DNA from 3 places in the Marinobacter sp. 3-2 genome. Region 1 is predicted to be linked to each of the others. Evidence: predicted binding sites of a transcription regulator. Region 1 holds the regulator's gene; each other region holds the start of a gene.
What was found. The regulator LexA, encoded in region 1, represses DNA repair genes until DNA is damaged. The targets are predictions, from matches to a motif close to CTGTNTNNNNANACAG.
Positions count from the first base shown of each region.

Region 1 (9,669 bases):
AAGAATGGTGACTATGTCCCGCAATCTTGAATCATCCTCGCTCAGCACCAGCACTTTGTTATTTTTAGACATTCAACCGAATCTCTTGGGGGATTTGTGCGGTATTTAAGACTGTAAGAACCCCAGAGTCAATTTTATGACGCTATTTTGGTCGGTTCGAAGAAACGTTCTGGTAGGCCTTCGCCGCACTCCGGTTCCTGTTTACACCCTTCAGGCCATCCTCCGCCTCCTTGCGGGCCATTCGGGCCGATTCATCGGCGGCGTCAATAAACTGCTGTAGTTCCTGCAAGCGGAGCCTCACCGGCTCCGCATCAACCTCTCCCGCTTCCAGGGCAGCCATCAGCGGCTCGACTGCCGGCTTCACCTGCTCGTTCAGCCCCGCCATCGCGTCCCAGTCCTTTTCGGCCAGGGCGCGACCGAGATCCGCCATCAGTCGATCCAGGTGGTCCAGGTGGTCCAGGTGGGCTTGCGGGTCTGCCATGTCAGTCTCCTTGGAAATCAGCGGCGAGCGGCACGACGGGCGGCGGAGGCAGTAAATTCGTTGCCACGGAACCCCGGGGCGAAATCGTACGCCGGGAATCCATTATCCAGCCCATCAACGTAGTAACGCTCCGCCTTCAGGTCGTAAGTCATTTCCATGGTAGTCCAGAATACCGGCTCACTGTAATAGCTGATGTTGTGAGCTTCCGACACACGCCACAGATTCCCCTCTGCATCGTATTCCTCGGACGCGAGGATCTGCCAGCTGTCTTCATCCACGTAAAACACGCGGCGATCATAAATGTGGCTGATACCGGTACGGCGTTTCGCTTCGACGACCCAAACCCGATGCAGTTCGTAGCGGGTAAGCTGCTGATTGATATGGCCCGGACGAATCACGTCGTCGGCTTCGATTTCTGGCCCGTGAAGCTTGTAGGCATTGTAGGGCACGAACAGCTCGCGCTTGCCTTTCAGCTCCCAGTCGTATTGGTTAGGCGCACCGTTGTACATGTCTTTCTGGTCGACTGACCGCAGCGAGGATGAATTCGGCAGGTCGGTTTCGTAGGCCAGGTTGGGCGACCGGCGAAGACGACGGGAACCGGAATCGTACCGCCACGCAAGACGCGGCGACCGCACCTGGTCAAGCGTTTCATGCACCAGCGTGATGGTGCCGGCCAGTGACGACGGTGAGACAGTGTCCGTCTTCAGGTAAAAAATCTTGTTATCGATTTCCGCCAGCTCCGCGCCCCTCTGGCTGTATGCGAAGAAGTAGTCGTAATCATTGACCACCGGGTTGTAGGAGCCATCCCTCTGGGGCGTTGCAGAGGCACTACGCAGGGAAATTTCTTCGCCCCGATAGCGCAGGATATGGTTCCAGATAACCTCCAGACCATTTTTTGGAATCGGGAAGGGACTGGTCATGATGGTGTCGCGAACGCCGTTACCATTGTCCAGCAACTGCGCTGTCAGCGCGTTCTCACGAAATTTGTCGTAGACGTGCTCGGGAAACGCGGCAGTCCGTCGGGTCTGGTAAACCGGCATGAAGAAGTCGGGCCCATACTTCTCCAGCATGGCAATGTGACCGTCTGAAAGCTTGTCCCTGTATAGCTCCAGGTTGTTGGAGGTAATAACGAAAAGAGCCTCATCTTCGGGAAACGGGTTAATTTCCACTTGCCCCTCACGCCAGCCGTCCGGCGGCGTGGCCAAACCTCCGGTCCATTCGGGTATGCTGCCTGAGCGGTTGCCCGCCTTTTCGGCTCCGACCGGGGTCAGTTCACCACCCAGCCGCTCGGCCTCGGCGGCCGTGACCTTGGACAGGGCCTGTCCAGAAAACCCGAGAAAAGCCAGTGCGACACCTGCAACGAGTTGGCTTCGCATCCCTTACACCTCCAGAAATTCATGCTGTTGGGTAGCCGCCACGAGCAGAACTCGCACAGCCGGGCGCCTTTTTGCCAAATTCAAACGGTCGTTTCAAGTGAATGTTTGTGTTTTATTGTGAAACCTCACCGCAGAGAGAATGGAAGAAATTTGATAGCGAAAATGATATGATGACGGATCAATTTTTCGGGGTTACACCCGCGCTGGGGGATTGAAGGTATTCCATGGCCTCGCAATGGCACTCACTGGTTTCTCAAAAGCTCTTTCTCGCCCGCACGCTGCTTCAGCCACTCGACCGGCCCACAGACGAGGCTCAGGAACAACGTCCCAACGAGGCGGAACAGGCCCTGCGCCGGGAAGCCGCTATTCAGGGGGCGATCGAGCTGCTTCTGCGGTCTCGAAAACTGTTGCTGGTCATGGTTGCGAGGCTATACCAGAGAAAATCAGAGGAACCTTCAACCCTTGATGAGCTGGTCGCTCTTATCGGGCCAGAACCGAGTGAAGTTGGCCGCCTGAAGGAGCTGGAACAGCGATCCGGGAGTTGGTGGAACCATATGGAGCAACTCGAGCGCGCCCAAAGCAGACCCCCGGCGACCAAAAAAACCGTGAGCGAGGAAAACATTATTGCGGTATCGGCCGATTCCGGACCGGATCGATCGTCGGCTGCTTTGATGAAAACGCTGACCGCCGTCAAACATTTTGCCGACGATCTGGAAGAGCAGCACAGCGAGTGGTAAGCCACTCCCAGCTCCGGTTATTCAAATCGTATTAACTTGAAGGTTTATTGAATGTCACCATCGTTTTTTGAAATCGTGCAATTGACCAATGGCGATTACGCCCTGCGCCGCATTGATGATGACAGTGCGCCACTGGTAAAAATCTCTTTTTCGGAAGAAGCCCGGGAAATGATGGAAGATCGGGATATGTCGGTTGCCAAAGCCATGATTGCAGCTGGCATTGAGGCTGTAGGCAATGTTGCCCACGATATCGACTGGGAAGATGACGAACTGGACGCCTCAGACGCCCAGCCCTCCTACACCCTGCATTGATCGGTTAACGCTGCCTGAGAACGACCCCGTGGCTATTGCCCTCGGCCGAGGCTCTTTGCAGGGATTCGAAGGCAGTTCGCCCCAGTTTACGGGTCCACATGACCACAGCGTGACAGGTGCCGGCACTGAGGGCTCGCTCTGCCAGGTCCTGGGCAGGATAGTCCGGTGTTGAACGCAGCACCAGCAATTCGCCGGCGACAATCCCGTGCATTTTTTGCCACTTGCTAACCAGCGCCTGGGGCGGGTCGATCCAGGCCAGCCAGCGCTTCTCCTGATTCAGCTGTGTCAGCATTGGCAACAGCAGCTGGAAATTTTCTACCTGGCCTTCCGGCAGAATGATCTCCGTCACATTGCCACAGACTTTGGGTTCGGTGGTTTCCGGAGCGCGTCGGGCGCGAATGACGGAACGTCGCTCGCGGGCGGCGGTTGCCGACACTGAACAGGACAGAGCATTGGGGTTGTAGGCCAGATTCTGATTAAAGCTCATTTGTTCCATAATTCACCCGTTATTCAAACTATCTGAGGCTATCCGAACCGCTCAGTGCAGGTCAGAGCGGCGGATAACACCAACACCCAGACCCTCGATGAACAGCTCCTGTTCGGTCAGGTCCACTTCGATCGGTGCGAATTCTTCGTTTTCGGCAATCAGGTAGACTTTCGAGCCTTCCTTGCGGAAACGCTTTACCGTTACCTCATCGCCAACCCGGGCAACCACCACCTGGCCGTTGTGAACATCCTGGGTACTGTGAACTGCCAGCAGGTCGCCATCGAGAATACCGATGTCTTTCATGCTCATGCCCCGGACCCGCAGAAGATAATCTGCAGACGGCGAAAAGAATTCTGGCTGCAGTGTGCAGTGATCCTCGATGTGCTCCTGAGCAAGGATCGGACTACCGGCAGCGACCTGACCAATGACCGGGAGGCCCAGGTCCTCTTCCGCCTCAGGCAGACGGATGCCGCGGCTCGCTCCCGGCACCATCTCGATGGCACCTTTCCTTGCCAATGCCCGGAGATGTTCTTCCGCGGCGTTGGCCGAACGGAAGCCCAGTTCTGCTGCGATTTCAGCACGGGTTGGCGGATAGCCGGTCTCGTCGACGTATCGGCGAATAATATCCAGTACCTGGGACTGCCTTGCTGTCAGCTTCATCAAGCTACTCCGCTATATCGGGATCGGGCCGCTGCAAAAATCAGCCTCTCGTAAGAGCGGCTCCGGTGGCCCTGTTTTTTTATACAGTAAAGTGACTATATACAGTGTTTTATCCAGTGTAAAGTCGGCTCCCTGATTTTCTTGCATCCGCTTAATAATGAGGATCAACAGCGGTGTGATATGGTTAGGGCACTATTCCTCACGAACCAGGGAGCACCATGACTCAAGTCAGTGCCTGCAGGATGCCTGACATCCTAAAGACGAACGAAGGGAAGGAACGCCGGGTTGGCGTCGAGATCGAACTGTCTGGTCTGGGCTACGATGAGCTGGTTACATTGGCGGCGGAGATGCTGGAGGGCACACCTGAGCTCAAGTCACGCTATGTGACAACCTTGCAGACAGCTCTTGGCGACTTCACGGTTGAGCTTGATTCCGATCCGATCAAGGATCTTGATCTGGCGGATGAGCGCCTCCCCGAGTCCATTCGAGAACTCGGTGGACAGGCGATGGATGTGATCGACGCCGCGGCCGAACGCGTGGTACCCCTCGAGATCATAAGCCCACCCCTGAAGTTTTCCAGCGTCGAGGTGATTGAAACGCTCGTCGACAAACTCAGGAACGCCGGGGCACTGGGTAGCCGGGACGCCATCTATTTTGCGTTTGGCCTGCAGCTTAATCCCGAGTTGCCCGACCTCAGCCCCGAGACCCTGGTTCGTTACTTCCAGGCGTTCGCGGCCCTGTATGAATGGCTCAAGCACCGGCATCAACTGGACGTCAGCCGCAAATTCACTACGTACATCGAACCCTGGCACGGCCGCTACACCGAGCTCCTGATGGAGGATAACTATCATCCGAACCTCGGGGAGCTCATGGAGGATTACCTGGAGTTCAATCCTACCCGGAATCGCGCGCTTGACCTGCTTCCACTGTTTGCCCACCTGGACAAGGAACGGCTGGAACGCCATGTTCAGGACCCCAGGATAAAAAGCAGGCCAACCCTGCATTACCGGTTGCCGGATTGCGACATCGACAATCCCGGCTGGCATTTCTCAACCGTTTGGAACGACTGGGTCGTTCTGGAGCAACTGGCCAACAATCCCGACGACCTGGCCGACATGCGGCAACTGTTCCGGGAGCGGCGCAAACTGAATCTTCACAACCTGACCCACAGCTGGCGGGAAACCACTGACGACTGGCTGGCCAAAAACGGGTATGTCTGAAGAGTCCAAAGAACAGGAACTTGAGGTTCCGGGCCTGACGATCGGCATCAGTGGTCCCGCTCGAAAAAGCCTTGCCCATCGCCTGATCAGCCTGGGTCTGCGCCTCCACGGTGCCCGGACCCACTATATTCGCCCCGGTTCACGGGTTGCCGTACCGATGCTTGATGGCCTGGTGCTGTCAGGCGGCACCCACGTCCATCCTGAACGTTATGGGCAGGAGCCACAGGTTACCGCCAACTATGACCGCAAGCGGGATAAAACCGATCAGTCACTGCTTGAGCAGGCTGAAGCTATTGGCATTCCCGTGCTCGGGATTTGCCGCGGCGCCCAGTTCATCAACGTTTTCCACGGCGGGTCCCTGTGCCAGAACGTGACACCGCTGAGGGTCAATACCCGGCATCGCCCACTGCTCTTGCCCCTGCAAACCGTGCGACTGGTAACGCACAGCCGGCTTGAGCAAGCCATGCGCTCCCCGGTGATCGGCGCCAACCGGATTCACAGCCAGGCCATCAAGCGCCTGGGCCGCAACCTGCGCGTGACCGCCGTGGACAATGATCTGTTTGTACAGGCTATTGAAAGCACCGGACGCCAATGGCTAACGGGCATCCAATGGCACCCGGAATACCTGCTCTACCATGGCGGACACCGACGCATCTTTGGCCAGTTCGTGGATGCTGCCCGCCGATACAAACTGGCGCGCCTGGAACCGGATTCCGACGACGCCTGATCCATCAACGGTTTCCAAAGGAGGCACTACCATGAACGGACGGAACCGAAAGCTCCGTTTAAACCTGAAGTCCGGTTTTATTCTCCCTCTCGCGCTCACAGTACCTGCTCTGACAATGGCAGGTGAGGTTACGCTCACTGGCGAGGGCAGTGTCCGATACGAGCCCGACAGCGCCAGACTCCAGTTCACAGCCAGTGCCGAGCACGAGCTTCCCCAGAAGGCCACCGAACGGGTAGCGGCCCTGATGGCGCAGTGGCGCGAGGGTATTACCGAGTACCAGGATCAGCTCAATGATTACTCAGACGCGTCGGTAAACCTTTACACCCGAACGTTGCCCGCATCTGAAAGGGAGGAGCAACCCCGCAAGCAGGCCGTTGCCTCCCAGACCGTCAGCTTCAGCATCAGTGATCTTACTCTGCTCAACCCCCTGCTCCAGCAGGCCCAGGCTGTGGGCCTGGATTACCACCTGGGCCCTCACCAGTTCTTCCACTCGGATGAGACCGGTATGGAACAGGAAGCACTGGCCAGAGCCATCGCAGACGCCCAGGCCCGCTGCCGATTCGTGGCCAGTCAGCTCGACCAGAGCTGTGGTGATGTGGTCACCATCAACATCAATGGCGGGCACCGCCCGGTACCAATGATGATGGCGGAGGCCAAATCCATGTCGGATACGGTATCGAGCGTGGGTGAGCGGGAAATCCGGGCCTCAGTGAGCGCCACCTTCGAGCTGGACTGAACTCAGAAATCCCGGGTGTAGAAGATATCCAGGGAGGCCGCCAGCCCGCTGGCAGCCTCAAGATAGAAGTAGCGGCCCAGATCGTAGCGCAGAGCGACCGTGGTTATCGGCTCGAAGATGCCGACACCGTAGCGGACACTCAGCTCATCCGTCAGATACCCGCTCGCCACCACCGAGGTCTGATCGCCGGAACCCTCCGCTTCCAGGGTGAGCTGGCGAATACCGAACTCTTCGCCAATTTGCCCCGTCACCTTGTTGGCCTGGGTCAGTCCCAGGGACAGCGCCGCCCGGCTCATCTGGCCCTCATCACCCCGGCTCTGGGGCGCCCGGCCAAGAATGACATAGGAAAGCGCCTCTGTCTGAGGCATGTCGGGGTTGGAGAATACTTCCGTCTGGGGCGACTGCACAGGGCCGGTCAGACGAATACCGGCCACGACGGTATCCACGGTGCGGACGGCCTCGATGTCCAGGTAGGGTTGGGTAAGGTTGCCCACGAACAACAGTCTTGCCCGCCTGAGCTTGAGCTCCTGACCATAGGCTTCATACTGGCCATTGACCAGTTGGAGCGTGCCACGGGTATCCATGTCATTGCCAATGCGAAGAGATCCCTCCAGATCACCGGTCACGCCGAAGGCGGCAAAAGTCACCTGATCTTCTCCAACAACCACGGTCACATCCATATTCAGCGATCGGACAACGGGCTCTTCCCGTTCCACGCCGACAATGACCTCATCCTCCGAGACCGACACGGCCTGGTCCGGCAAACCCTGTATCTCAATGTCGCCTCTTGGCACTCCGACCTGTCCGGATACCTCCAGGGCCCCCTCACTGAAAACGATGGTCAGATCCGGCTCCACCTCAAGCTGCGCATAAGGCTCCAGGTTGAATGGCACACGGCTGCCGGAAATCGTGATTTCCCCCCGGGGAGACTGTTGCCAGTCGATTTCCCCATCCACAATGGTCTGGCTTCGCGCATTGCTCCGGATCCTGCCACTGATCTCGGCCGAGTAACCGCCAAACTGAACGCTGGCGATCACCTCCTCGATCGGTACCGGCAAGCGGGGATCGGAAACCCGTCCATTCACCAGGTGCAGTTCGCCGGTCACCGCCGGCTTCATCAGCGGGCCGGAGAGCTGGCCCTGGCCGTTCACCCGACCGGCAACTTCGTCCAGCCCGGAAAGCAGTCCTGCAAGGGCAATATCCAGACCCTCGAGACTGAAGGAACCCTCAACGTTGCGGTCGTCCGAGTTCGGATCCAGGTTCATATCCAGCGTGAAATCGCCAAGCTCCGGTCCGGAGAGACGGACCGCAAGGTCGGCTTGTTTGGGCTTCAGGGCGACCTCGGTTGTCAGGGTATTGTAGGCGAGCGACTCCCACTCGCCGTCCACCAGCAACTGGAATTGACCTTCACCGGCGTCCAGGAAAAGGCGTCCGTCCGGACCGTCGCCGGTGGTGGTGAAATCAACCTCGCCGTTGATCCAACCGTCCCAACGTAACGTCTCCGGCAGCAAGGGAGCGAAGGCCACGGTTGGGAAGCGGTCGATACGATAGGCAATGCGGGGAACCGGAAGCAGTGTCTGGTCCTCGGCACAAACCGTACTCTCCTCCCAGCGCCAGCAATGATTGCCAAATGTGAGTTCACCATCGGCTTTGTATGCCAGGGTCGCCGGGGCCTGCAGCCGCCATTGTTGGGACTGTTCCGGAAGGTCAATCACGCCCCGGGACAGCTCTCCCTGCCAGGTTCTCCAGTCAGCGCCGGCCCCTCCTGCGAAACCCAGCTCAAGGTCAGCCTCGGCATGACGAGCTCCGATGCTCACGGTGTGCTTTCCCTGGGTGCCATTGGCTTCCAGAGTGAGCGTTTCAAGCTCTTGGCCGAACCCGTTGAGGTTTTCCGCCTGCAAACGGCTGACAAGGCGCATGCCGTCCTGCAGATCGGCCTCAAGACTGAGGGTTTCAATGGCGAGCTCATCCTGCCAGCCCAGGTTTTTGCCACTTGCACTCAGCTCGCCCTTCGGGCGCTCTGGTGTTCCCTCCGCCGTCAGAGTCGCTTGCAGATTCCCCGTCAGGCCAGGCAGGACAATTTCCGGCGCGGGCAGGTTCAGAGCCAGATCACCACGCAGAACGTCGCCCCAGGTACCGCTACCCTCAATACGGTTGTCACCCACCAACAACTGAAGGTCAGATAGTTCCCAACTGCCTGATGAGGTATCTAGCCGTCCCTGCAGAGACGCGGGATTGGAACGCCAGTCGCCCTTGAGATCCCATCCGGCATTCATGGCAGGTACCGGTCCATCCCCGAGTTGTCCCTCGGTCGTCACATCACCGCTGAGGTTGGCTTCCAGTACAGGTACCCAATAACCGGGATTGAAGTCTTTCAGGCGCAAAGCCGCCTGCCAGGAAAGCGGCCCGGAAAAGTTCACCGAGCCGTTGCCGGTAAGAGACCCGGCGCCTGTGCTGACGGCCAGGTTGGTCAGTGTGGTCTGCTCGGCATCGCCATCCACCGTGGTGGTCAGTTCCGCGCTGCCCTGAGGACCCTCGACACCGGCTTGAAGTTCTGCATGGTAGTTCCCCTCACGCCAGGACACGGTGCCATCCAGGGAACGAAGGGTTACCACTGGCGGCTCAAGGCCCGGGATCAGCGTATACCAGGGAAATCCGCGCAAACGGATGTCGGCACTGGCTTCGAGGCCCTCGCTCCAGGAGACATTGCCATTGGCCACGACATTATCTTGCCCTGCACCATTCTCCCTGTCTGCGGCCAACTCGATCCGGATGTTCTCGGCCGCACGAGTCGTCGCAAGGCCCTTCAGCGTCAGCCGTACCGGGCCTTTCGTGCCCGGAAGCGTAGCCTGCCCCCGGGTGCGAAAACCCTGCTGCAGGCTACCTTTGGCGTCCACAGACCAATCATTGAGCACAAGGGTCTCCGGCAGCGC
Region 1 covers NZ_RJUQ01000011.1:370,928-380,596, forward strand. Annotated here, with positions in the region: gene EDB94_RS21005 (hypothetical protein) at 1-72, opposite strand, end outside; gene EDB94_RS03510 (SOS cell division inhibitor) at 143-481, opposite strand; gene EDB94_RS03515 (DUF1329 domain-containing protein) at 499-1,857, opposite strand; gene EDB94_RS03520 (DUF6586 family protein) at 2,082-2,594, shown strand; gene EDB94_RS03525 (hypothetical protein) at 2,646-2,906, shown strand; gene EDB94_RS03530 (cell division inhibitor SulA) at 2,911-3,402, opposite strand; gene lexA (transcriptional repressor LexA) at 3,445-4,056, opposite strand; gene EDB94_RS03540 (amidoligase family protein) at 4,272-5,273, shown strand; gene EDB94_RS03545 (gamma-glutamyl-gamma-aminobutyrate hydrolase family protein) at 5,266-6,000, shown strand; gene EDB94_RS03550 (SIMPL domain-containing protein) at 6,032-6,736, shown strand; gene EDB94_RS03555 (translocation/assembly module TamB domain-containing protein) at 6,739-9,669, opposite strand, start outside.

Region 2 (9,669 bases), on a different contig from region 1:
CAGCAACGCGGGCACTGACAGTACTTCCTTGCCCGTCGCCGGTTTTTTCATGAATCGACGAATGCGTCGGATGATTTCACTGGCGCGGTGGGACTGTGCCTCGATCTTGTCGAGGGTCTCCTGGAGCAGCCCCATATCAGGGCTTTCCTTTGCCATCATCCGCTTGGCGACCCGGGCATAATTGGTGATGGCGGTCAGCGGCTGGTTCACCTCATGGGCAACGCCGGCGGCCATTTCACCCATGGTGGTCAGGCGCGAGGTATGGGCAAGCTGATCGCGCTGTTCCTGAACCAGTTGCCGGGCATCCTCCAGCGCCTTTTCATTGTCCAGTTCGGCGGTGATATCCCGGAATACAACAACGGCACCGTGGAGCTCGTCAGAGTCCAGTTTCGGGGTTGAGCGGTACTCCGCCGGAAAGCCGGTTCCGTCGGCCCTTAGCATTCGGATATCCCGCTGGTTCTCGGCCACACCCTGCTGACAGGTCGCCTTCACCGGCAGTCCGTCCAGATTGTCACCGGCAGTCGCGAAGTGGGTTTCGAAGAAATCACGACCAATCAGCTCTTCCACCGGGCAGCCAACAATTGATGCCGCCGCCGGATTGGCAAATTCAATAATGCCGTTCTCATCGAGGCCGTAGATGCCTTCGCTGATGGAGTTCAGAATCCGGGCCTGGTCACTTTGCAGCTCCCGGTTGCGGGCCTGCAACTCTCTTTCAAGACGAATAACGCTGGCGTGAGTTTTCACGCGAGCGATCACTTCCTGGGACTGGAACGGCTTGGAGATGTAGTCGGCACCGCCGAGTGAAAAGCCCTTCACCTTTGCTTGCAGGTCGTCCAGCGCAGACAGAAAGACGACGGCACAGTCGGCCGTCTGCGGGGCGGCCTTGAGGCGCTCGCAGACTTCATAGCCGTCCATCTCCGGCATCATGATATCGAGGAGAATCACTTCGGGCTGATGGCGGTGGGCAAGGTCGAGGGCCTTTTCGCCCTCGTTGGCAATGAGTAGCCGGTAACCTTTATCCTTCAGGGTCTCATAGAGGACTTTGAGGTTCTGCGGATTGTCATCCACAAGCAGAACCGTCACCTCCGAGTTCTCGCTGACAGCTTCAGTCATAAATGTCGGGCCGGTTAGAAAAGTAACCGTATGATGCCGCCGGGATCACCCTGCGTCGATAAGGTCCTTTACGGACAGGACCATACGAACGAGATGTGCCAGGGAATGGGTTCCCATCTTGTGCATAACGCGGGAACGGTGGATCTCGACCGTGCGCTGGCTGATTTCCAACTCAATGGCAATCACCTTGTTGGCCTGACCGGCAATCATACGGTCCATGATCTCGTGTTCCCGGGGGGTCAGGCTCTTGATGCGGCGAATGATCTCCTGCTTCTCGTCCAGAGACTTGCGCTGCTCAAGGTCCTGTTTGAGGGCTGCCTCAATTTTCTCCAGCAGTGCCTCCTCACGGTAGGGCTTCTGGATGAAGTCCACAGCGCCCTCTTTCATGGCGTCGACGGCCATGGGGACGTCACCGTGACCCGTCACAAAGATAATCGGCAATATGGAGTGTTTTTCATTGAGCTTTTTCTGGAGCTCCATACCGTCCATGCCCGGCATGCGAATATCCAGCACAATGCAGCCTGCCATCTTGTCGGAATAGTCCTTCAGGAAAGCGGTTGCACTCTCATAGGTCTTTACCGGCTTGCCGTCGGATTTCAGCAGCAGCTCCAGGGAATCGCGGACTGCTTCATCGTCCTCAACAACGTACACGGTTTGCTGGATATCAGTCATGGGTGTGTTCTCTCCTGTCCGTTTTCTTATGATCGCCGGTCAGTGAATTGACGGGTCTTTATGGTCGTCACGGGCATGTTCCTGGCGCTCGTGTTCCCGCATTTTTTCTAGCCGTTGCTGGATAATGCCAAAAACGCTCTGCTTCGGGTACCTGCCTTTGTCATCGGCCTTGCCCGCAGGCTTTCCAAGCAGCAGCGTGATGGCCTCTTCAACACGGGCGACCGCGTAAACCGCAAACTGCCCCCCGCGCACTGCCTGCACCACTTCGCTGTCAAGCATCAGGTTCTGCACATTGGTGGATGGCACAATGACACCCTGGCTGCCTGAAAGCCCACCCTTGAGCTGGCAGGTGGTAAAAAAGCCTTCCACTTTTTCGTTGACACCGCCAATGGGCTGAACCTCACCAAACTGGTTGACCGACCCCGTAATCGCAAGATCCTGCCGAACCGGTATACCGGAAAGGGACGAAATCAGCGCGCACAGCTCTGCCAGAGAAGCACTGTCTCCGTCCACTTCACCGTAGTTCTGCTCGAAGGTCAGACTGGCCGACAGGTGCATCGGATCGTTGACCGCAAAATGGGAGGCTAGCCAGGAGCTCAGGATCATCACGCCCTTGGAGTGCAGATTGCCACCAAGCTTTACATCTCGCTCAATATCCATGACCGCGCCATCTCCATAATAGCAGGTAGCGGTGACACGGTTGGAAAGACCGAACTCAAATCCACCCGTGGACAGCACCGAGAGTGCATTAACCTGGCCAACACACGTGCCACTTGTAGTTACGAGCGTTGTGCCATCACGGATGGAATCATAGAACTGATCCCGTATCCGGCTGCTGCGGTATTTCGCGCTTTCCAGCGCTCGCTCAACGTGCAGGTCCTGGATCAGCTTGGCACCGGCCTGACGGGCCCAGAAATCGGATTCCCGCAGCAGGTTGGCAATATCGGCTGCATGCAGGGACAGTCGATCCTGATGCTCGGCCATACGGGCACTGTGTTCAATCACCCGGGCAACCGCCTTGTTCGAACAGTGCAGTAGCTTCTTCTCGCTCACCAGGCTGGCGATGAACTTGGCATATAACAGCTGACTGTCATCGGAACGGTACATTTCGTTCTCGAAATCCGCGGTGACTCGAAACAGCTCGGCGAATTCGGAATCGTATTCCTGCAGCAACATCCAGGTTTCACGGTCGCCGAACAGAACAATCTTGACGTCCAGGGGCACCGATTCCGGTTCAATTGAGATGGTTCCGGACAGCGTCAGTTCCCGTTCCAGTGAATTTATCTGTATGGACTTCGAACGCAGCGCACGCTTGAGGCCATCCCATACGAACGGTTGCTCCAGAACCTTGATGGCGTCCATCAACAGATAGCCGCCGTTGGCCCTGTGCAGGCTGCCCGGGCGAATCAGGGAGAAATCCGTGAACACGGTGCCCTTGTAGGTGACGTTCTCAACGTAACCGAACAGGTTGTGGTAGGTGGGGTTGTCCTCCACAACCATCGGCACTTCGTTGGTTTTCTGATGCACCAGAACATTGACGAGGTAACGGCGGGGCATCTTCTTGTCGAGGGACGCATACGCAATCGCTGCCTGCTCCTCGTTGTCATCGAGGAAAATCTCCAGATTTTCAACCAGGTCCGCCCGAACCGCTTCAAAGAAGGCGACCACGTCCGGCAGATCCTTGTATTTCTCGATCAGCTCATCAATCTGATGGCCTGAGATACTCTCGAGGGTCTCCTGGTTCAGGGCTTGCTGTTTATCAGCGTATTCCTGCTCCCAGTCCGCCAGTTTGCGAAGCGCCTGCCGGAGCTTTTTCTCAAGCTTGTTGATGGCATCTTCGAACTTGTCGCGCTGCTCATCGGTCAGAGCCTGGAAAGATTCCGCAGTGTGGGGTTCGTCGCCATTCATGGCCACCAACCGATAACCGCCCGGGGTTGTCACAGTGAGGCTGACTTTTTTGCGCTTGGCCTGGGCCGCCACCTTCTCCAGCTCGTCTTCCTGCTTTTTGCCGTATTCGTTTTTCAACTGTTCCGAGCGCTCAAGAAAGCTGTCGCTGTCAAAGGTCTGGGGAATAACCTTGACCAGGCGACTCATCAGCTTTTCCATATCCTGTTTGAGCTGGGTACCCTTCCCGGCCGGGAGCTGCAACAGCTTCGGAATGCGCGGCTCCTCGAAGTTGGCCACGTAGCACCAGTCATGGCTCTGCTGATCCGTATCCACATGATGCTCGAGGTAACGCAGCATCATGGTGCGCTTACCCAGGCCATTACGGCCAACGGCATAGACGTTGTAACCGCCATGGGGCATTGCCAGAGCAAAACGCACAGCCTCCTGGGCACGGTTCTGGCCAACGATTTCAGCCAGGGGCTCCAGTTGCTTGGTGGTTTTGAACGGCAGATCTTTCAGAACACAGGCTTTGTAAAGCTGGTGCAGAGGCAGTGACTTCAAGGTTTGGTCCTGTAACGGTTAACACATTGGCCGGTCATTGTAGATTCTGCGGTCGGCTCTGTCGCGTTCAGCACGAAGATTTCTGGAGTCGCGCACAGTGCGCGGGATTTTGTTAGGCAGTTCACAATTCCGCCGCCGCTCATTTTTCAGCCAGCCTTTCCGGAACTACACTTCATGTCCCAACCATAAAAACAATGCACGCAACGGACGCCAGCGTATGACCAATGATTCCGCAGAGCGCAGAATCAAGGATCGTTACCCCGCCTCCTGCCTGAAGGTCCAGCTCCGGGAGCGTAGCTTCCTTGGTCGTGGCAAACAGCCCACGCCGGTTACCTGCCTGGACCTCAACCGGTACGGAATGGCAGTGCTATGCCCCCGACCAGTAGAGCCGGGCGCCCGTCTGTTCATGGATTTTGACGGCAAGTACATCAGCGAATCGCGGGTTTGTGCACGGGTGGTGGAATGCCAGCCCTTCCAGACCGGCTATCGCGTCAGTGTCCAGTTCAGCTATTGCCTGGACAAGAAGGGCTATTCACGAACTGTCGACAATGCCCTGTCGCGGATTGAAGGCTTCTACAACCGGTTTGCCAGCTGAGCCAGGCCTTCGGAATCAAACCAGCCCGGCGTCAAGGCTGGCCGCAACATACATCCCCAGCTCCCGACACTGATCTTCAAACTCTTCCCGGTATTCACCCCGGCAGATCAAAGGCTCCTGGACCAGCTTCCAGCGCAGCCCGGTGGTAATGCTTTCTATTGCCCGCTTGGTGCCCGTGCCGTCATGGCCGGCGCGAATGTAATAGGCAAAAGGCAGCCCCTGGGTTTTCTCGAGGCAGGGATAATAGCTGCGATCGAAGAAGTCTTTTAAAGCACCACTCATATACCCGAGATTCTCAGTGGTGCCCAGAATAATGGCGTCGCAGGCCAGAACGTCATCGGGACCGGCGTCCAGGGGCGCCAGCACCTTTACCTCTACGCTTTCGATGTCTTCATGGTGCGCCCCCTGCTCGGCCGCCTCCCGAAGCTTGAGAGTATTTGGGGAAGGTGCATGAGCGACTATCAATAATCTCTTTCTTGCTTCCATACAGACCCTGATTTGTAGCTGAAGAGCAAAGAATTTGGGCACCTGGAGAGTATGGATTCATTCTTAGGCCAGCTCAAACCGGAGGAAGACGCAGCAAGCACAGATGCTCATTATTTGAGCAGCACAGAGGCAAAAATAGTCGATCTGTTACTAGGACTTTTAAACGATCTGAACCGATACCTTGCAAAGACTTCTGCTTACCATGGATTACAAGGTGAACCGCGAAAGGAGGAGAAGTCGATGCGTTATCTCAACGGAAAAAAACTAAAGGCACTCTATCGTCGACTAAGATACAGGAGCTGGATCAAAAGCCAGTTGCAGCAGGCAGGCGGGGCAGATTACCTGGAGCGGCTAGAGGTCGATATTGGCGCTGAACCGGGTCACTTTCGGCGGGAGTTGGAAGAAAAGTTAATACCTGAAAAGAAAAGCGAAGGTAGCAAGGGCGCGACAGGCCTTAATTTTCGCCTACCGCCCCTATCGTCTTCGCCTGGTAACGTTTAGAGCAGCTCGCCGTTGGCTTCTGCGGGCTCTTCTTTTGCGTCTTTCTTGGGTTCAGGCTTGGGCATCAACTTGTCCCGAACCTTGGCTTCGATCTCGTTGGCAATGTCCATGTTTTCTTCCAGGAACTTGCAGGCGTTGGCCTTGCCCTGACCGATCTTGTCGCCATTGTAGGCGTACCAGGCTCCGGACTTGTCGACAAAGCCTTCCTTGACGCCCATATCCAGCACTTCCGCCATGTGGTAAATGCCCTTACCGTACATAATCTGGAACTCGGCCTGCTTGAACGGCGGCGATACTTTGTTCTTGACTACTTTCACGCGGGTCTCGTTACCGACCACTTCGTCACCATCTTTCACGGCACCAATGCGGCGGATATCAAGGCGAACGGAGGAGTAGAATTTCAGCGCGTTACCACCGGTGGTGGTTTCGGGCGAGCCAAACATAACCCCGATTTTCATACGGATCTGGTTGATGAAAATCATCAGGCAGTTAGCGTGTTTGACATTACCGGTCAGCTTGCGAAGCGCCTGGGACATCAGTCGCGCCTGCAGACCCACGTGGCTGTCGCCCATTTCACCCTCGATTTCCGCTTTCGGGGTCAGGGCCGCCACGGAGTCCACGATGATTACGTCTACCGCATTGGAACGAACCAGCATGTCGGCAATTTCCAGGGCCTGCTCACCGGTATCCGGCTGGGACACCAGAAGGTCGTCCACATTGACGCCCAGCTTTTCGGCGTAAACCGGATCGAGCGCGTGCTCGGCATCCACGAATGCGCAGGTTTTGCCGGCTTTTTGTGCTTCGGCAATTACCTGGAGGGTGAGCGTCGTCTTACCGGAACTTTCCGGACCGTAGATTTCGCAAATTCGACCATATGGAAGACCGCCAATACCCAGGGCAACGTCCAGGCCAAGGGAACCGGTGGAGACCGCAGGAATGGCTTCGCGGGGCTGATCGCCCATTTTCATCACGGCGCCCTTGCCGAACTGGCGCTCAATCTGCCCAAGTGCTGCGCTCAATGCTTTCTTGCGGTTGTCTTCCATCAGTGCAAACCCTCTGTCGCCTGGGCCGCCACCCTCAGGAAAAGGCTGGCAGCGAAATAGTGAATCGGGAATCTGTACAGCTCGAACAGCCCATTCCCTGTATATTTGAACAGTATTAAAACATAACCCGCAGAGGAGACCAACCCCTCCGGATGTGAAAGCCGTCAGACTTCGTCCACAAAATTGTTAACCCCTTGAAGGGCAAAGAGAACGGCCTGCCTGCGGACCTGATCACGATCACCCTCAAAGTGTTTTACCACGGCCACGGTGGAGGCCGGGCTGCTACCCCAGGCAAACCAGACGGTGCCCACAGGCTTGTCATCGCTGCCACCGCCGGGCCCGGCAACACCACTGATAGCCACGGCAACGTCAGCATCTGTCGCCACCAGGGCACCGGCAACCATTTCCCGCACCACCGGTTCGCTGACCGCACCGTGTTCATCCAGCGATTTCCGGGTTACGCCCAGAAGCCCCTGCTTGGCCTCATTGCTGTACGTGACCAGGCCACCCAGCACGTAGGCCGAAGAACCGGCACGATCGGTCAGTACCTTCGCAACCCAGCCGCCGGTGCAACTCTCCGCCGTCGCAACTGTACGGCCGGTTGTCAGCAGTCGTTCACCAAGGCGGTTGCCTGCCTCTTCCAATTCCTGATCGCTGGCCAGCATAATGACCTCCTTCGTTTCATCACGGCGGTTATTTTCTTACAATTCACGCCTTCATCCAAAGCAAGGCTACCGGACCCGTTCATGTCAGCAGCTCAGACCGATCTTTCCAAGCACACCCCAATGATGCGGTTATTATTTGCAAAGCAGCCCTAAAAGCCTTGTGGGACAGGCCTTTGAGCAACTCAGACAAAAATAGGCCAAACCTCAAAACACGGTAAAACACGGACAAACACGCACCCTTTTGCCCCAAAATTGCCCCAACTCTTCAATGATTCTTCCGACTGCTTTGGACAACAAATACCGTCGGTGAGAACTTCCGATTCCTTGATTACGAGTGTGGAACTCTGATGCTGGGATCTCAACAGGAAGAGAAAACCTGACTTCTTGATTGAAGGATGTGTCAGAAAGATAGGAGAGCTTGGATTGCGCAGGAATTGTAGAAAGCCAGAGACTCCAGTTGATCGTTAGCCGCATTGACTTCGTCAGCTGGGAACTCCCACTCGAAGTCTTGCGGTGCCCTTCAACCGCCACATAGTTAATGACGGTTGAAGGGATACAGCTTTGTTTAAAAAATATTGGGTTAAGAGCAATATACCCCAGTCATCGCTTTTGAAGCGTTGAGGTTCAAAGGAATCTCTGAATGGCAGGTTGAGTTGTCTGAATTGCAAACTGACAAGCCATAATCGTTCTGGCTTGGGTCGATTCCTTTCAGAAGCACTCTTGATCCCTGACTTTTTGAAACCTCAATCCCATTCGCAAGCGTGAAATCCTGAGCCTTAGGCACTTCAAAGACTTTAAAGAACTCTCCCTCACGAAGGCTCAAACCATCCAACTTTTGGGTGTCAACCTCATATAAATTACATACATCAAGACCTGCTGCAGCCTGCGTGTAGGCGTCGGTGTTTGTACGATTCTCATTGAGAAGGGCGTGACTCAGAGGCCGGGCAACATAGGTCTCTCCCGATACGGCCTTGGCCAGTTCGAGACTATCAATAATACCCTTATCGAGAATCTCAGCGGCAGCACCGGTAAGCTCATCGTTTTTGGTCCCGGTAAGAAGGCGAATAATTCGACGCTCATCCGCCTCAGGTTCTTCGGCCTTGATCAGTGCGGCATGTCCAGACACGATCGGGGCTGAGAAGGATGTACCAGAAACAAGGACATAGTCCTCAACATCGTTGGTTGAAAACACCCTGCTGCCCGTGGCGTAGATGTCGACAACCTCACCGAAGTTTGAAAACCCAGACTTCTGGCCATCAAACCTATTTGATCCAACTGACACCACGCCTTCACAGTTTGAAGGATAGGTATTGGAAGCATCAATGTTATCGTTGCCAGCAGCACCAACAATCAGTATGCGCTTGGATCGAGCAATGTTGATCGCATCCTGCATGTAGTCCGGGCACTGAGTTTGAGCACCAAGGGACAAGTTGATTACATCGACTGGCTCACTAAGAGTTGCCACGCCGTCAACAGGCTCGCCTGCCAGCCACAGGATGGAATCAGAGATATCGCTAGTAAATCCTGCGCCAGCGCAAGAGAGGGCGCGGGCTGCGACAATATCAGCATCAACAATGCCGGCCATGCCTTTGCCATTGTTCGTGGTTGCAGCAGTTATGTGTGCGCCATGGTTACCGTGACGATGCTCACAGGTCGGGTCCAGAACGTTTTCCCGAAACTCAGGGCCGCGCTCAAAAAGGACCAGGTTAGCACCTTCAGAGAAGGTTATGTCGCCAGTTTCCACGAAGCCGCCATCGACAAAGCCAATGCGCATACGCTGACTTCGGTCATAGACGGTCTGGGCCTGACTGATGTTCAGACGACCAGTAAAGCCTTGCTCTCTGTCCTGCCAAATCTCTTGGTCAAACAGCTTCGGGTCATTGTAGACCTGGCTATCCGTAGAGCTTCCACGGACAGTAGAAGGAGCCGGGATCTCTTTGACCGGCTTGATGTTATGAACCTTCTGAGCGATCTCAATATCACCTACGGTGGCATCGTTTTCCAAACGCTCAATGGCCTCATCCACTTCATCACTGGAAACAATAAGGCGCTTCCAACGATATTTCGGAGATTCATCCTGAGAGGTCCCTTCCTCGGCTCCGATAACCTTGTAGACGATGATGACCTTCTCGCTGATGGATTCCTC
Region 2 covers NZ_RJUQ01000018.1:181,525-191,193, forward strand. Annotated here, with positions in the region: gene EDB94_RS18715 (response regulator) at 1-1,113, opposite strand, end outside; gene fixJ (response regulator FixJ) at 1,159-1,785, opposite strand; gene EDB94_RS18725 (ATP-binding protein) at 1,825-4,233, opposite strand; gene EDB94_RS18730 (PilZ domain-containing protein) at 4,451-4,828, shown strand; gene EDB94_RS18735 (flavodoxin family protein) at 4,844-5,314, opposite strand; gene EDB94_RS18740 (hypothetical protein) at 5,366-5,815, shown strand; gene recA (recombinase RecA) at 5,812-6,858, opposite strand; gene pncC (nicotinamide-nucleotide amidase) at 7,023-7,523, opposite strand; gene EDB94_RS18755 (S8 family serine peptidase) at 8,104-9,669, opposite strand, start outside.
Region 2: the regulator LexA is predicted to act here: its motif matches at 6,956-6,971, upstream of recA (recombinase RecA).

Region 3 (9,669 bases), 800 kb from region 1:
ATGCCGACATCCACTTCATCGAACACCAGTGTGGGTGTGGTTGATGTCTGGGCAACCACCACCTGAATGGCAAGGCTGATCCGCGACAGTTCGCCGCCGGAGGCTACTTTGGCCAGTGGCCGCGCAGGCTGCCCCGGGTTGGCGCTGACCAGGAATTCAATCTCTTCCAGTCCGTGGGGCGCCGGCTCCCCACCGTTACTGCGGTTCAGGTGAGTAATGAACTGCATGTTGGGCATGCTTAACTGGGTGAGCTCCGCTGCGACCCGCTGATCCAGTTCGTCGGCGGCCCTGGCACGGGCCTCTGACAGCTCCGCGGCCAGCTCATCGAAGCGTCCGCGCTGGCTGTCCAGCTCTGCGGCCAGCTGCTCCAGGCTGCCCTCGCCACCGTCCAGCTCGGCCAGCTCGGCACTCAGGCGCTGATGCAGTTCCGGTAATTCTTCCGGTGTGATCCGGTGTTTGCGGGCCATCTGGTAGATGGCGCTCAGCCGTTCTTCCACTTCCGCCAGTCGAGCTGGGTCGGCCTCGTAGTCCTCGACGAAATGGCGAAGGTTGTCGCCGGCCTCACTGATCTGGATCTGGGCTTCGTTCAGCATCTGGATCGTGTCCGCCAGTGCAGGAACGTCCACCGGAAGCTGCTCCAGCTGCTGTAACGCCTGGCGCACCAGATCTACTGCGCTGGTTTCATCTTCGGTGCAAAGCAGGGCGGCCTGATGGCTGTTGTGCAGAACCGTATCCGCCTGGCTGAGCTGCGCCTGTTCCTGTTCCAGGTTTTCCTGCTCGCCCGCTTCCAGTGCAAGACGATCCAGTTCTTCCACTTGATATCGCAAAAGCTGGAGTTTGGCCTCTGCTTCATCGGCATTCTGCTGGCGTTCGGTCAGCCGCTGGCGGATCTGGTTCCAGGATTTCCAGGCTTCCCGTGTTTCAGCGGCCAGGGTCTCAACGCCGGCGAACTCGTCCACCAGCTTGCGGTGGGTTTCCTTGCGCAAAAGAGACTGGTGCTGATGCTGGCTGTGAATATCCATTAGCACACCGCCCAGTTCCTTGAGGTGGTTCAGGGGGCAGGGTTGGCCATTGATGTAGGCGCGGGAGCGGCCATCCTTGCTGATGACCCGGCGCAGGATGCAATCGTTGTCGTCATCCAGCTCGTGTTCTGCCAACCATTCGGTTGCCTCGGGAATTCCGGATACGTCGAAGGTCGCTGTGATGTCGGCGCGTTTGGCGCCATGCCGGACGGCGCCGGCATCGGCTCTGCCACCCATGGCCAGGCCGAGGGCGTCCAGAACGATGGATTTTCCGGCGCCGGTCTCGCCGGTCAATGCGGTCATGCCCTTGCTGAACTGGAGTTCCACCCTTTCAGCGATGGCGTAATTGGAAACCGTAAGTTGAGTCAGCATGCAGATAACCTCCGCGTTGTTCCTGAAACCGGCAAAACACTGTGGATGTATACAGTGACTGTGAATATATACAGGGTTTTTGTGGTTTGCAAACCTGAGGGAGGTATTTTCTTCAGGATTGCAGGCTTTGGTGGTTGAAACCTGGAGAGCGGGCCCCATATCCGTTCGCAACGACATTTTCCGGCTCGAGGCGGCCGGAGCCCATGTTTAACCGGCCACTGACAGCGGGCCGCTTTAGATGAAGCAGGAGTAGCCATGAGCACTGACGAGAACCGCAACGAGCACGAGGAACTGAACGAAGCCCTCGAGGCTGCGAAAGAGGAGGCCCAGGCCGCTGAAGGCGAAGCCGGCGACAACGAAACCTCCGAAGTGGAAGCGCTCCAGGCTCAGGTTCAGGAATTCCAGGAGCAGATGCTGCGCTCCCAGGCGGAAATGCAGAACGTGCGCCGTCGGGCCGAGATCGACGTTGAGAAGGCGCACAAGTTTGCCCTGGAAAAGTTCGTCAAGGAGCTGCTGCCGGTAGCTGACAGCCTCGAGAAGGCGGTCGAGAGCACCGAGGGGCACGATGAGTCCGGCGAACTGGTTGCCTCAATTCGTGAAGGCGTGGAAATGACCCTGAGTCTTTTCATGTCCAGCCTGAAGAAATTCAACGTTGAGCAGATCAACCCGGTGGGCGAACCGTTCGATCCCCAGCATCACGAGGCCATGTCCATGGTGCCTGCGCCGGATGCCGAGCCGAACAGCGTGGTAGCCGTGGTGCAGAAAGGGTATCTGCTGAATGGTCGTGTTGTGCGGCCGGCCATGGTGGTGGTCGCGAAAGCGGAAGATGCACCAAAAATTGATGAGCAGGCTTGAAAAGCCGATTAAAGCGCCAATATAGCCAGTAAATAGCGAAAGCGGAGGCAAATGGCCTCCTGGAAAGCATTCAGAAGAATTGGAGTGACTCAATGAGCAAGATTATCGGTATCGACCTGGGAACGACCAACTCTTGTGTAGCCATCATGGATGGCGACAAGGTGAAGGTAATCGAGAACGCCGAGGGTGATCGCACCACCCCGTCCATCATCGCATACACCGATGATGGTGAGACCCTGGTTGGCCAGTCAGCCAAGCGCCAGGCGGTTACCAACCCGAACAACACCCTGTACGCCATCAAGCGTCTGATCGGTCGTCGTTTTGAAGACGATGTGGTCCAGAAAGACATCAAGATGGTGCCCTACAAGATTGCCAAGGCAGACAACGGTGATGCCTGGGTTGAAGTGAAGGGCGAGAAAATGGCACCGCCGCAGGTGTCTGCAGAAGTTCTCAAGAAGATGAAGAAGACTGCAGAAGACTACCTGGGCGAAAAAGTGACCGAAGCCGTCATCACTGTTCCGGCCTACTTCAACGACAGCCAGCGTCAGGCTACCAAAGATGCAGGCAAGATCGCCGGTCTGGAAGTGAAGCGGATCATCAACGAGCCGACCGCAGCAGCCCTGGCTTATGGCCTGGACAAGAAGAGCGGCGATCGTACCGTGGCGGTATATGACCTGGGCGGTGGTACCTTTGACCTGTCCATCATCGAAATTGCCGATGTTGACGGTGAGCACCAGTTCGAGGTTCTGGCCACCAACGGTGACACCTTCCTCGGTGGTGAAGACTTCGACCTGAAGATCATCGAGTACCTGGCAGACCAGTTCAAGAAAGACAGCGGTATCGACCTGCGCGGCGATTCCCTGGCGATGCAGCGTTTGAAGGAAGCGGGCGAGAAAGCCAAGATAGAGCTTTCCAGCAGCCAGCAGACCGACGTTAACCTGCCGTACATCACCGCAGACGCGTCTGGTCCCAAGCACATGAACGTGAAACTGACCCGTGCCAAGCTGGAATCTCTGGTAGAAGACCTGGTTCAGCGCAGCCTCGAGCCGTGTAAAGTGGCGCTGCAGGATGCAGGCATGAAGGCAGGCGAAGTCGACGAGGTTATCCTGGTCGGCGGTCAGACCCGCATGCCGCTGGTGCAGGAAAAAGTGAAAGAGTTCTTCGGCAAAGAAGCTCGCAAGGACGTTAACCCGGACGAAGCTGTGGCGATGGGTGCTGCTATCCAGGCGGCCGTTCTCTCCGGTGATGTGAAAGACGTTCTGCTTCTGGACGTAACCCCGCTGACCCTGGGTATTGAAACCATGGGCGGTGTGGCAACTCCGCTGATCGACAAGAACACCACGATTCCGACCAAGAAGTCGCAGACGTTCTCCACAGCGGACGACAACCAGACCGCGGTAACCATCCATGTGGTTCAGGGTGAGCGTAAGCAGGCTGCCCAGAACAAATCGCTGGGCCGTTTCGATCTGGCTGATATTCCGCCGGCAGCGCGTGGTGTGCCGCAGATTGAAGTTACCTTCGATATCGACGCCAACGGTATCCTGAACGTGTCTGCCAAAGACAAGGCGACCGGTAAAGAGCAGTCGATCGTGATCAAGGCCTCTTCCGGTCTGAACGATGACGAGATCGAGAAGATGGTTCAGGACGCCGAGGCCAACGCCGAGGAAGATCGCAAGTTCGAAGAGCTTGTCCAGGTTCGCAACCAGGGCGACGCGATGGTTCACGCCGTTCGCAAGACATTGAACGAAGCCGGTGACAAGGTCAGCGACAGCGAGAAAGAGTCCATTGAAGCGTCCATCAAGGAGCTTGAAACCGCTCTGGAAGGTTCCGACAAGGAAGACATCGAAGCCAAGACTCAGAAGCTGACCGAGGTCTCTTCCGAGCTGGCCCAGAAGATGTATGCAGATCAGGCGGATCAGACCCAGCAGGCCGGTGGGCAGGAAGAAGCCCAAGGCCAGAAGTCTGACGATGCTGTCGACGCTGAGTTCGAAGAAGTCAAAGACGACGACAAGCGATAAATCTGACGTACATCAGGTAGTTGGAAAACGCGGGGAGATCCCCGCGTTTTCCGCGTTTAAAAACAGGGTTTTAAAAGCATGGCCAAGCGCGATTATTACGAGATTCTCGGGATTTCCCGGGACGCGGACGAGAAGGAAATCAAGCGAGCCTACCGAAAGCTCGCCATGAAGTACCACCCCGACCGTAACCCGGACGACACCGAAGCCGAGAACAAGTTCAAGGAGGCCAGCGAAGCCTACGAAGTACTGGCAGAGCCGTCCAAGCGGGCTGCCTACGACCAGTTCGGCCACGCCGGCGTTGACGGCCAGGCCGGAGGCGGCGGATTCGGAGGCGGCGGTGCCAGCTTCTCGGATATCTTCGGCGATGTGTTCGGCGACATCTTTGGTGGCGGCGGTCGTGGTCGCAACACCCGGGGTGCGGACCTGCGCTACACCCTGGAGCTGGATCTGGAAGAGGCCGTGAAAGGCAAGACGGTCCAGATCAAGATCCCGGGGCATCGCGAATGTGAAGTATGCGACGGCAGCGGCGCCGAGAAAGGCTCCCGCCCGGAAACCTGCAGTACCTGTAAGGGTATGGGGCAGGTGCGCATGCAGCAGGGCTTCTTTACCGTACAGCAGGCCTGTCCGACCTGTCGGGGCTCCGGCCAGATCATCAAGAACCCCTGTAAGGCCTGTCACGGTCAGGGCAGGGTTCAGGAAGAGAAAACACTGTCGGTCAAGGTGCCGCCTGGCGTAGACACCGGTGACCGCATTCGCCTTTCCGGTGAAGGCGAGATGGGCGTCGATGGTGGTCCTCCCGGAGATCTGTATGTGCAGATAGCTGTGCGGGAACATTCCATCTTCACTCGCGATGGCCGCAACCTCTATTGCGAAGTTCCCATCAGCATCGTCGATGCCTCCCTGGGTGGAGAGCTCGAGGTGCCGACACTGGATGGCCGGGTGAAACTGAAGATTCCACCGGAAACCCAGACCGGCAAGCTGTTCCGCCTGCGTAACAAGGGTGTCAGTCCGGTTCGTGGCGGTCCTGCTGGTGACTTGCTGTGCCGTGTGATCGTGGAAACGCCGGTGAATCTGACCAAGCGCCAGAAAGAGCTGCTGGAAGAGTTCCAGAAAACTCTGGATGCCAGTAACGGCACAGAGCACGGCCCGAAGAAGACCTCCTGGTTTGAAGGCGTGAAAAGCTTCTTCGACGAAATGAAATTCTGATCGGCGCGACAAGAAGGAACGCGAGCATGAGGGTAGCAATCATCGGCGCCGCCGGGCGCATGGGAAAAGTCCTGATTGAAGCCGTTGACGGCACTGAGGGTCTCGAGCTGGGTGCCGCCGTGGTCGAGCCCGGCAGTAGTCTGATCGGCGCCGATGCCGGCGAAATGACCGGGATCGGCAAAACCGGCGTCAAAATGGCCGGCAGCCTGGCTGATGTGAAGGATGATTTCGATGTGCTTGTCGACTTCACCTTCCCGGACCTGACTCTGGAAAACGCCGAGTTCTGCAAGGCCAACGGCAAGATGCTCGTGATCGGCACTACCGGCATGTCCGACGCCGAAAAGCAGCAACTGGCTCTGGCCGCCGAGTCCACGCCCGTAGTGTTTGCGCCCAACATGAGCGTGGGCGTTAACGTCGTCCTCAACCTGCTGCGCACCGCCGCCGCAACCCTGGGTGACGACTACGACGTGGAGATTATCGAAGCCCATCACCGCCACAAGAAAGACGCGCCCTCGGGAACGGCCCTGCGCATGGGTGAAGTTGTTGCCGATGCCCTCGGTCGTGACCTGAAAGAGTGTGCCGTCTATGGTCGTGAGGGCTTCACCGGCGAGCGAACCCGCAAGGAAATCGGTTTCGAAACAATTCGGGCGGGTGATGTGGTCGGTGATCACACCGTTTTGTTCGCCACCGAGGGTGAGCGTATCGAGGTGACCCACAAGGCCAGCAGCCGGATGACCTTTGCCAAGGGTGCCATGCGGGCCGCTTTATGGCTGAAGGATAAGTCGGCCGGGCTTTATGATATGCAGGACGTGCTGGACCTCAAGTGAGGCCATTTCTCGTGGACACAAAGCGCCATATTTTTTACAATAAGGCGGTTTGACTGCACCAAGCGTACCTTTGCACAAAGATTCTGAAAAAGCGGGACCGAGTTAAGACTCCGTCTCGCTTTTTTGCAACCTGAATTTGCGCTTGCGTTCCTGTTCGTGACGAACCGATACGCCACTCGATGAGGATACAAGCCTTGAGCACACCAGCAATCCTTGCACTCGCAGACGGAAGCCTGTTCTACGGCACAGCCATCGGCGCTGACGGAGAAACCAGCGGCGAAGTGGTGTTCAACACCGCCATGACCGGCTACCAGGAAATCCTGACCGACCCGTCCTACTCCCGCCAGATCGTGACCCTGACTTACCCGCATATCGGTAACACCGGTGTGAACGAAGAAGACGTCGAGTCAGACCGCATCCAGGCCGCCGGCCTGATTATCCGCGATCTGCCTCTGCTGGCCAGCAGCTGGCGTAGCAAGGGAACTCTGGACGATTACCTGCGAAGCAACAACATTGTTGGGATCGCCGACATTGATACCCGCCGTCTGACCCGCATCCTCCGGGACAAAGGCTCCCAGAACGGTGCCATCGTTGCCGGTGAAAACGCCACTGCCGAGCGGGCTCTGGAACTGGCAAAAGCCTTCCCGGGCCTCAAGGGTATGGATCTGGCAAAAGAGGTTACCTCCGACAAGATCTGGTCCTGGAAAGAGACGGAGTGGACCCTCGAAGAGGGTTACGGTGAGCGTGAGGAATCACGGTTCAAGGTGGTTGCCTGGGATTATGGCGTCAAGCTGAACATCCTTCGCATGCTCGCGTCCCGCGGCTGCGACATCACCGTGGTGCCGGCGCAGACTCCGGCCTCCGAGGTTCTGGCAATGAACCCGGACGGTGTGTTCCTGTCCAATGGCCCCGGGGACCCCGAGCCCTGTGATTACGCCATCACCGCCATCAAGGAAGTGCTGGAAACCGAGATTCCGGTGTTTGGTATCTGCCTGGGTCACCAGTTGCTGGCCCTGGCCAGCGGTGCCAAGACCATGAAGATGGGGCATGGCCACCACGGAGCCAACCATCCGGTTCAGGATATCGCCACCGGCACCGTGATGATCACTAGCCAGAACCACGGGTTTGCCGTGGATGAGGCAACTCTGCCGGCCAATGTCGAGGCGACTCACAAGTCCCTGTTTGACGGCACCCTGCAGGGCATTCGCCGGACCGACAAGCCGGCCTACAGCTTCCAAGGCCACCCGGAAGCCAGCCCCGGCCCCCATGATGTGGCCCCGCTGTTTGACGAGTTTATCCGCCTGATGGAGGTGCGATCGGCCTGAGACCGATCGCCACGGAAAACTCACGGGCGCCGCGTGTTGCGCTGCCAGAATTCAAAAGTTGCTGACAGGTTTACCAAGACATGCCAAAACGTACCGACATCCAAAGCATCCTGATCCTGGGCGCCGGCCCCATCGTGATCGGGCAGGCGTGCGAGTTTGATTACTCCGGAGCCCAGGCCTGCAAGGCGCTGCGCGAAGAGGGTTACCGGGTTATTCTGGTTAACTCCAATCCGGCAACCATCATGACCGACCCGGTCATGGCCGATGCCACCTACATCGAGCCGATCACCTGGAAGACCGTCGAGAAGATCATCGAGAAAGAGCAGCCGGATGCGCTGTTGCCCACCATGGGCGGCCAGACCGCGCTGAACTGCGCCCTGGACCTCGAGCGCCACGGCATTCTGGAAAAGCACGGCGTGGAAATGATCGGCGCCAACGCTGACACCATTGATAAAGCCGAAGACCGGGACCGCTTCGACAAGGCCATGAAGAAGATCGGCCTCGAGTGTCCGCGGGCCACGATTGCCCACTCGATGGAAGAAGCCTGGAAAGTGGCTGACGACATCGGCTTCCCGTGCATCATCCGCCCGTCTTTCACCATGGGCGGCTCCGGCGGCGGTATTGCCTACAACCGCGACGAGTTCGAGGAAATCTGTACCCGCGGCCTGGACCTGTCCCCGACCAACGAACTGCTGATCGACGAATCCCTGATCGGCTGGAAAGAGTACGAGATGGAAGTTGTCCGGGATAAAAACGACAACTGCATCATCGTCTGCGCCATCGAGAACTTCGACGCCATGGGCGTGCACACCGGTGACTCCATCACCGTGGCCCCGGCCCAGACCCTCACCGACAAGGAATACCAGATCATGCGGAACGCCTCTCTGGCAGTCCTGCGTGAGATCGGTGTGGAAACCGGCGGCTCCAACGTGCAGTTCGGGATGAATCCGGACACCGGCCGGATGGTCGTCATCGAGATGAACCCCAGGGTGTCCCGCTCCTCGGCGCTGGCCTCCAAGGCCACCGGCTTCCCGATCGCCAAGGTCGCGGCCAAGCTGGCGGTAGGCTACACCCTGGATGAGCTGCGCAACGAAATTACCGGTGGCGTCACCCCGGCCTCGTTCGAGCCGTCCATCGACTACGTGGTCACCAAGATCCCCCGGTTCACCTTCGAGAAATTCCCCCAGGCCGACGCCCGCCTGACCACCCAGATGAAATCCGTGGGTGAGGTCATGGCCATTGGCCGAACCTTCCAGGAATCCCTGCAGAAAGCCCTGCGCGGCCTGGAAGTGGGCTCCGAAGGCTTTGACGAGAAACTCGAAGACCTGGATTCCGAGAATTCCCGGGAAACCCTGACCCGCGAACTGAACGTGCCCGGTGCCGACCGCATCTGGTACATCGGCGACGCTTTCCGGGCTGGCATGACGGTTGAGGACCTGCACGAGCATACCCACGTGGATCCCTGGTACCTGGTGCAGATCGAGGACCTGATCAAGGAAGAGCAGGCGCTGAAGAGTGCCGGCAAGGCCGACATTGACCAGGCCACCCTGTTCCGTCTCAAGCGCAAGGGCTTCTCCGATGCCCGCCTGGCGAAACTGCTGGGCATCTCCGAGGTGAGCCTGCGCAAGCTGCGCCACGATCTGGATATCCGCCCGGTGTACAAGCGCGTGGATACCTGTGCCGCCGAATTTGCCTCCGACACCGCCTATATGTACTCCACCTATGAGGAAGAGTGCGAGTCGGACGCCAGCGACCGCGAGAAGATCGTGGTGATCGGTGGTGGCCCCAACCGGATCGGTCAGGGCATCGAGTTCGATTACTGCTGTGTGCACGCGGCCCTGGCCATGCGTGAAGACGGCTACGAAACCATCATGATCAACTGCAACCCGGAGACCGTGTCCACCGACTACGACACCTCCGACCGGTTGTACTTCGAGCCGATTACGCTGGAAGACGTGCTGGAAATCATTCACGTCGAGAAGCCCAAGGGCGTGATTGTCCAGTACGGCGGCCAGACCCCGCTGAAACTGGCCCGTGGCCTGGA
Region 3 covers NZ_RJUQ01000011.1:1,170,954-1,180,622, reverse strand. Annotated here, with positions in the region: gene recN (DNA repair protein RecN) at 1-1,394, opposite strand, end outside; gene grpE (nucleotide exchange factor GrpE) at 1,650-2,249, shown strand; gene dnaK (molecular chaperone DnaK) at 2,342-4,267, shown strand; gene dnaJ (molecular chaperone DnaJ) at 4,346-5,473, shown strand; gene dapB (4-hydroxy-tetrahydrodipicolinate reductase) at 5,500-6,300, shown strand; gene carA (glutamine-hydrolyzing carbamoyl-phosphate synthase small subunit) at 6,495-7,625, shown strand; gene carB (carbamoyl-phosphate synthase large subunit) at 7,706-9,669, shown strand, end outside.
Region 3: the regulator LexA is predicted to act here: its motif matches at 1,453-1,468, upstream of recN (DNA repair protein RecN).